Regions from separate parts of the Lysinibacillus sp. NPDC096212 genome, predicted to be linked through region 1. Evidence: riboswitches for the same ligand, from Rfam matches in the RefSeq annotation. Region 1 holds a riboswitch; the other holds the start of a gene.

Region 1 (4,435 bases):
ATTTGCAATTCCTTTTGCTGATTCATTACATACATAATCATAATGTGTTGTTGAGCCACGGATTACTGTACCTAATCCAATAATTGCATCATATTTCTTTGTTTCAGCTAACTGTTTCGCGATGAATGGCACTTCAAATGCACCAGGAACCCATGCTACATCGATAGAATTCTCATCCACACCATGACGCTTTAAACCATCTAATGCACCGTCTAATAATTTGCTTGTAATAAATTCGTTGAAACGACCAACTACTACTGCTATTTTTAAATCCGTACCAATTAATTGTGCTTCAAATGTTTTAACCATTTTGAATCTCTCCTTTATTATTTAGTCTAATCATCATAACGTGGGGTTGATTTCCGTTCCGACTGGGCGCTTTGTTATTGCTGTCGCTACGCTTTCGCGCAGAGCAGAGCTTCCTGAGGGCGTCCGATGAGCCCCTTCGCTTGCGCTCCAGGGTCTCGGGCCAACACGATGTTGATCACGAATTATCACAGGACGTGATGGTTTTAGCCTTCGTTCCTCTATCCGCTAATCCTCAAGGAGTCGCCCAGTCTCCACTCCAATCAACTTATATACATAAAGTACGTTTTAACAAATGTCATTCCAAACTTTTGTTGATGATCCTTTATATTGTCTGTGTGTTTTCTTCCATTATTTGTTTAAGACGATAAGTGGCCAATGCTTCAATTGAAATCATTTTTAAATCATGTTGCGCTGCATATTTAACAAGGTCATTAAAGCGTAGCATTTTGCCATTGTCCCCCATAATTTCACAAATAATGCCCGCAGGAATACTATGACACAGCTTGGCCAAATCAATTGTAGCTTCCGTATGTCCTCTACGCTCTAATACACCATTGTCCTTTGCAATTAACGGGAATACATGGCCCGGTCTACGAAAATCCGCAGCTTTTGCCTGTGGTTTTAGCATTTTTTGTATAGTCATTGCCCGTTCAAAGGCGCTAATTCCAGTTGTTGTGTCTACATGATCTATACTAACGGTAAATGCCGTTTGATGATTATCAGTATTAATACTAACCATTGGCTTTAATGCTAATTTTTGTGCAAGCTCCTGTGAAATCGGCGTACAAATAAGACCTCTTCCATAGGTCGCCATAAAGTTAATCGTTTCTGGGGTCATAAATTCCGCAAGTGCGAGTAAGTCCCCTTCGTTTTCTCGGTCCTCATCATCTACTACGATAATCATCTTCCCTTGTTTTAAATCCTCTATTGCTTCTTCAATTGAATGTAGCAATATCGCCACCTCCAGTTCTTAAAGTGTTATTAGATCAATTATGCCTCGGCATAATTGCGTCCGGATTGCTTAGGCCTGCAAGCATGACGTTGGTCACTCAACCGTTTCCACAGAACGTGGCGTTCTTAGACTAAGTTCCTCTATTTCAGCGGATGTTTTTTGTACCGAAAGCGTAGCGACAGGTACAGATGTTTTGGCTTCGCTGAAAGAAGTTAAAACCCGTTTTTTGCTAAGAAGTCTCTTGAAATGGTTGGTTCCTGTCCATACTTAAGTTGATGCAAAATGTATTTTCCAACTAAATCGGTTTCTATATTGACGAGATCACCAATTTTTTTCATACCTAAAATTGTTTCCTTGTATGTGTGAGGTATCAGTGATACTGTGACACCGTTTTTCTCAACCTGAAAGAGTGTTAGACTCGTTCCGTCAATTGTGATGGAGCCCTTTGGAATACAGTAGCTCGTTAACTCCTTCGATAGTTCAATATCAATATAGACTGCATTTGCTAATGGCCGCTTGCGCACTATTTTCCCTACCCCGTCAACATGTCCGGATACAAAATGACCACCGAAACGTCCATTAGCTGACATAGCGCGTTCTAAATTTACCGGATCTCCAACTGCGAGCTGCTGTAAATTTGTTGCGCTCACTGTTTCAGGCATTACATCCATCGTTAGCTCTTGTTCATTAAAATATATCACTGTTAAACAAACACCATTGACCGCTATACTGTCCCCTAGCTTTACATCCTCTACCATTTTCTTTGAAATAACGGTGATTTTCATACTTTGTCGATCGCTTTGCATGGTTTTTACGGTGCCAATATCCTCAACAATTCCTGTAAACATTTTTTCACCTGCTTTCATTCATTTAATAATTTCCGCTCAAACAAAAAACCCCTTAGAATAAAGGGGTTTGGGAGTTCATATACATAAGACGTCAACAAATAAACCTTATGGATATAATATTTTTTCCATAGGCTGTCATCTCATCGTTCTTCTCCCATCCAGACTGTCACTGTCGGTTTTGGATTTGCACCAAATCAGCTTGCGCTCACGGACTTTGAATTTCTTCATCACCGCCGATTGGGAATTTCACCCTACCCCGAAGAACTACTGCTATTCAATTTTTTAGCCAAATAAAACAAAAACTACTTCCCGACTATAAAATGGGAAGTAGTTAACATAAAAGCATACTCAAATACACCTTATAAACTCAAGCGAATTTAAAAAGCTCACACTTTTACCCTTCTCCCATCCAGACTATAACTGTCGGTTTTGGATTTGCACCAAATCAGCTTGCGCTCACGGACTTTGAATTTCTTCATCACCGCCGATTGGGAATTTCACCCTACCCTGAAGGATATTTTTATTTAGCTAGTTCTTACGATAACACTAATTTATTTTATTATCCAGATAATTCTTTATAAATTTTTTCTATAATTCATTTCACATTCGCAAGTTTGCCTATCGTTGCGTTTGTAAATTGCTACAAAAACAATAAATTTATACAGTCAAACTACCATCAACAGAGACAACAGCACCAGCCATGAAGCTTGCTTTATCTGATGCTAAGAATAGGACCGCTTCTGCAACTTATTCTGGTTCACCATGGCGTCCCATACATACACGTGACATTTCTTCTGGTACGTACCCTGTTTTTTCAAGTGTTTCACCAACACTTTGAAATAATGGTGTAACGATGCCGCCTGGACACACAGCATTAATACGAATACTTTTATTTGCATACTCGACCGTGACGCCTTTCGTTAAACCGATTACCGCATGTTACTTGCGGAATATACAGCGATACTGTGTTCTGAACGAATACCTGCCGATGAAGCAGTATTAATAATCGATCCTTTATCCTGCTTTTCCATTACTGGATTAACACATTTCATGCCAAACCATTCCTCTTTTGATTAAATACTGCCTAACCTGGCCAGTATCAATTCAACTATCGCGTCCTGAATAATGGCGATTTCTCCTATATTTTTTCGCTTCCTTCACATGCTATGTTGTACCATCCCATTTGTCATAAGCAAAAAATTAATAAACACTTACATAATGAATAACAATAATTTAATTATGCTAAAACTAACTAAGTAAGCTAAAATCTACTATATAATTAAGGAACCTCTATTCAATTAGCACGTTACTTTATAATGGCATTTTTTAAATCTGCTTGACATTAAAAAATTAGTGATATTGTGAGTCATTTTCGTGCCATTTTAACAATGAACGCATAAGTACAATCAGATTCCTTTCTCACATTGGAGGCTTTTTATTGCAAAACATCTTGAAAAAAAAATCTAAATTTATATTTTATACCTTTATCGCAATTTGCTTTATCGCTTCTGTTTTTTTCGTTTATCACAACGAAGCATTTTATGATCGTCCAATTGCGGAAGTTATAAAAACGGAATTAAAAGAATCAAACCCTGTAACAGATATGTATGAAAATGAAGATCATTTATATACTCAGCAAATTACAGCTGTATTAAAAAATGGTGAAAAAAAAGGTAAGCTTATTCATTTTACAAATGAGTATTCAGCATCTGGGGCTTTTGATCAAGAGTACCATGTTGGGAATAAATTATTTGTTTCCATTAAAGTAAATACAGACAAAAATGGAGATTTAACTGGGGCTATTTTAGACGTGAAACGTGATCAGTTTGTCTTGATAGTGGCGTGGATTTTTATTTTTGCTTTGCTAATTGTCGGTAAAAGACAAGGATTATTTTCAATCATCAGTTTAATTGTAAATTCGCTTGTATTATCATACGCTTTGGATTTATATATAAATTCTAATATAAATTTGATATTTATTAGCGGGGTATGTGTTCTTTTATTTACGGTCATTTCTTTAATTCTCATTAACGGCTTGAATGAAAAAACATATGCAGCGATAATGGCAACACTTATAGGAACATTTATTTCTATATTGATTAGCGCTTTAGTTTTGTGGATTACATCCGAGAATGGGCTTCGATATGAAGAAATGCAATTTTTAACGCGACCATATCGAGTGATTTTTATGGCTGGCTTATTTATTGGAGCACTAGGAGCTGTAATGGATGTCTCCATCACAATGGCTTCTTCAATGTTCGCTTTATTTGAGCAAAACGAAGAAATATCTGACCAAGCATTGAAAACCTCAGGGATGGACATCGGG
Region 2 (4,435 bases), on a different contig from region 1:
CTGTGGACATTTAGACGACAAATATAAATAGAACGGGGGTGGAGTGCTTTGAATGACTCCGTGTTCCATCGGTTATACGATGCATATCATCAAGACGTGTTCCAGTTTCTTATTTATTTAGTAAAAAACCGTACACTTGCTGAGGATTTAGCGCATGAGGTTTATGTTCGTGTATTGCGCTCATATGATCAGTTCGCAGGAAATAGCAGTGAAAAGACTTGGCTTTTTGCTATTGCTAAAAATGTCGCTATTGATCATTTTAGAAAGCAGGCTGTACGTCAAAAACATTCACTTGATTTTTTTGATTGGGAAACGGAACAGCTACATTCAACCACACCATCACCGGAGGACGTATTGCAGGCCAGTGATGAATTTATGCAGGTGCAAGTAGCACTCGAACACTGTACAGGTGACCAAAAAATGGTCATTATTATGCGCTACTTTCAAGACTTATCGATTGCAGAAACTGCACAAATACTAGATTGGACAGAAGCGAAGGTAAAAACCACTCAGCATCGTGCCATTAAATTTTTACGGCAACAGCTACAACAGGTTAGAGAACAGGAGGCGAAACGGCAATGACACATAACCAATTTGATGATGATCAACTTGAGCATCTATTAAATAATGCCCCTAAGCTTTCTGACCGCCGTTCAAAAGAAGAAATATTAAATCGATTATTGACAGATGCTCGCTTGCAGGATAATGTCCATCTTCAAGAAGCTATACAACAACCAATAGATGATGAAATAACATCGCAAGAGCAACAACACAGTATTCCTACGCAACAAGAAAGTACCGAGACTGCAACAACAAAGAAGAAAGTTCGTAAATGGCCAATCTTTATGAGTGTTGCAGCAGTTTTCGCTTTAACAGTAATTACAGGCTCTATGTTCATGAATCATAATGATGCAAAATTAGACCAGGCTAATGCTCCTGAAACCTCTCAATATTCAACATCGCAGGATAGTCGAGCAGCGAAAAGCTTTGTCAACCAGGATAAGATTATGGAATCCAACAACATAGTAGCAAAACATTCAAGGATTATGTCTCTACGATCATCTGTTTATGAGGAAGATTTAACAGAAGCAGTAGTGTTTCATATTGGTTTGGCAAATCGTGATAAGAAAAGCGTACCGATGACGTATATCATTCCAAATGAACGAGTTGCCACTGATTTTCCGAAGAAAAAGCCTACAACATTACAAATGTATGAAAAGTATGCGCCGCAAATTGATGAGAAAGCAAATGGTTTTACTAACTATCATCCATATAAAGGAGAATTGAAGGAGAAGGGCGATAAACTAGTTCATGTATTGCCGGAGAAAAATGATTATGATGTTGCTTCAGCAGATACTAATGAATATTTAGAGACTTTACAGGATACATTCTCAGATTCAGAGTATAAAGATATTGAGTTTGAAAATCCTGATGGTACAGCCTACAAATTTTCCAAGGAAGAAGAGCCAAGTAATCCTAAGGCATTAACAAGCTCAAATCATTTTAATTATTATTTATATAAAGATGAAAATGGAGCTGAATATTTATCACCCGATTCTCGTAAGACTTTTCCCACTGTAACAGAAGCGCTTACCGATATGCGAAATAAAAATGATGATGTATACGTTTCAGTTGTACCAGAAAATATAGCATACACTGTAAAAGAAGTAGCAGAAGGCGTTATTGTTACATTTGATGAGCCGCTTGATTTAACGACCATGGATACTGTTCGTGCAACTCAACTGATAGAAGCTATGATGCTCACTGCTGCAAGCTTTGATCAACAAATACGTTTAGACAATGTTGTACAGGAAACCTGGGAAGGATTTGATTTAAAAAAATTCTTGCCAAAGCCTGTAGGAGCCAATAAACGATATATGCCATAAACAGCCTAACAACAAATAGACGAACAGAACATAAATAAATTTTTGGAGCATTCTCGCCACTATATGTGCGTGAATGCTCTTGTCATTTAACTTAGCAATTATTTTCAGTAGCGAAAGCGAAGCGTCACCTACGAAGTCTCTCGCCTCTATAGGTGATGAGATGAATAAGGATTTAAGCTACTTTTCACGAGTATTTATTAAAGCATACAAGTTTAATCGGATTTTTTTAAAGCAAAGCTATTTACTTTTCTCTAATAATTCATTATAGTAAGGCTATGAAATAAAAAAATAATGATTCATCTTCGGGGCAGGGTGAAAATCCCGACCGGCGGTAATAGAGTTGTAAATCGCTAATGTTTCCTTTAAGACATATTAGCTCGCATGATTTACTAAAGGCTCTTCAGCCCGCGACCTGTGCAAATAATTTTTTTGCATGGCTGACTTGGTGCAATTCCAAGGCCGACAGTTAAAGTCTGGATGGGAGAAGATGGAGGTGCGATCGTCATTCATTGTTATGAATTTAGCTATGTACGAGCGTTTTTTCGATGTGGTTTCACACAGCGTATGCTCAGAAAATAGTTAATTAATGGCGTTTTTTAATCATGCCTATTCTCCCTTATGCTCTTTTGCATAAGGGTTTTTTCATGATAATAATTGATTAGGTCGTAACCTTTCTTCTTGCGAGATTGAATCAGCAAAGAGGAGAGAGTTTTCTATGAAGAAAAATGTTAAACTTCAATCGTATATTACGATTGGTATGCTGAGCAGTATTTCGTTTTTATTAATGCTTTTTAATTTCCCGATTCCGCCATTTCCAATGTTTTTGGAAGTGGACTTCAGTGATATGCCAGCATTACTAGCAGCAATCACTATGGGACCTGTAGCGGGGATTTTAGTAGAATTATTTAAAAATGTGTTGGACTGGGTTTTCTCAGGCACGCCAACGGGAGTACCGGTAGGACATATCGCGAACTTTGCAACAGGTATTTTATTTATTTTACCAGTGAGCTTTGTTTTTAATCGCTCCAAAACAGTTAAGGGCCTTATCGGAGGTTTAGCTGCTGGAACAATTGTAATGGCAGTAGGAATGAGCATCCTTAACTATGCAGTATTTTTACCTATGTACACTTACTTTTTAGGTATGGAGCCTGTTGTAGGTGATTCACTATATAAAATGATCGTAGCTGGTATTTTGCCATTTAACATTGTGAAAGGTATTTTAATTACTATCATCATGGCATTACTATTCACAACAATGCGTAAATGGATTGATCATCAGCGTTCTATGTATTTAACAAAATAATTAGGATGAGACCTCGAGCTGTTAAGCGTTCGAGGTTTTTTATGTAGAATGGTTGAGGTGTTGGATAATATTACGCAAAAGTAACATATAGAATTAATGTAGTCGACTGTATTATTTTATTGTAGAATAAGGAAGAGTTGAGTAAGTTAGAGGAGTTTGAAGAGATGAGTGAAAAAAAGAGTCAGTGGTCTAGTAAACTAGGCTTTATTTTAGCATCGGCTGGAGCTGCAATCGGACTGGGGGCAATTTGGAAGCTTCCATATGTTACTGGACAAAGTGGCGGGGGAGCATTTTTCCTGATTTTTGTGCTATTTACATTGTTGATTGGTTTACCGATGTTATTATCAGAATATATTTTAGGTCGTGGTACACAGTCTGAGGCTGTGACTGCCTATAAAAAAATTGCACCTACTAAAACAGGTTGGGCTTGGGTTGGTCGTATGGGTGTGCTCGGCTGTTTTTTATTATTAAGTTTTTATAGTGTTGTAGGAGGTTGGATTTTTATATATAGTGGCCTTGGTGTGACTGGGGCTGTTATTGATCCTTCCGTGGATCCTAGTGAACTATTTGCAAAGATTGTAGGAACACCTTGGATTACATTGCTAGGTTTAGGGCTGTTTACGCTAGTAAATGTATTAGTCATTTCACTTGGCGTGCAAAATGGTATAGAGAAGGCCAATAAGTGGATGATGCCTTTATTATTCATTATGTTTATTGTGCTTGTTGTGAGGGCTTTAACATTAGATGGAGCAATGGAAGGGGTTAAATTCTTCTTGTGGCCTGACTTTTCTAATATAACTGGAAAGGCTATATTGGAAGCGTTAGGGCAGTCCTTCTTTGGCTTAGCAGTAGGATTTTCTTGTCTTGTGACGTACAGCTCCTATTTAAAGAAAGATGTGAGCTTACCTAATTCCGCAGGCTCTGTTGTTCTTCTCACTGTGCTTGTATCGTTTTTAGCAGGATTAGCCATTTTCCCTGTTGTATTTGCTTTTGATTTAGAACCGGCATCTGGACCAGGCTTATTATTTACGGTTCTGCCAACAGCATTTAGTCAAATGCCATTTGGTGAAATATTCTTAGCGATGTTTTTATTATTATTTTTATTCGCAACGCTAACTTCTTCCTTCAGTTTATATGAAATTATCGTAGCGGCATTTATGGAGAAGGGACGTATGTCTCGTTCTGCATTGACGATGCTACTAGGTGTAGTAGTCTTTATTGCAGCGATTCCTGCAGCACTTTCATC

Evidence for each region. A riboswitch is a leader RNA that binds a small molecule or an ion and turns the genes downstream of it on or off. The one in region 1 is predicted to bind FMN.
Region 2: linked by a shared signal. The riboswitch ahead of ACIQ7T_RS17335 (ECF transporter S component) and the one ahead of ribE (riboflavin synthase) in region 1 are both predicted to bind FMN.

The regions. Positions count from the first base shown of each region.
Region 1 covers NZ_JBIWFQ010000003.1:228,461-232,895, reverse strand. Annotated here, with positions in the region: gene ribH (6,7-dimethyl-8-ribityllumazine synthase) at 1-309, opposite strand, end outside; partial or broken gene ribB (3,4-dihydroxy-2-butanone-4-phosphate synthase) at 671-1,261, opposite strand; gene ribE (riboflavin synthase) at 1,474-2,109, opposite strand; FMN riboswitch at 2,252-2,377, opposite strand; FMN riboswitch at 2,503-2,628, opposite strand; gene ACIQ7T_RS04525 (hypothetical protein) at 2,857-2,994, opposite strand; gene ACIQ7T_RS04520 (SDR family NAD(P)-dependent oxidoreductase) at 3,039-3,161, opposite strand; gene ACIQ7T_RS04515 (YibE/F family protein) at 3,548-4,435, shown strand, end outside.
Region 2 covers NZ_JBIWFQ010000018.1:67,966-72,400, reverse strand. Annotated here, with positions in the region: gene sigX (RNA polymerase sigma factor SigX) at 49-582, shown strand; gene ACIQ7T_RS17340 (RNA polymerase subunit sigma) at 579-1,886, shown strand; FMN riboswitch at 2,181-2,379, shown strand; gene ACIQ7T_RS17335 (ECF transporter S component) at 2,602-3,189, shown strand; gene ACIQ7T_RS17330 (sodium-dependent transporter) at 3,354-4,435, shown strand, end outside.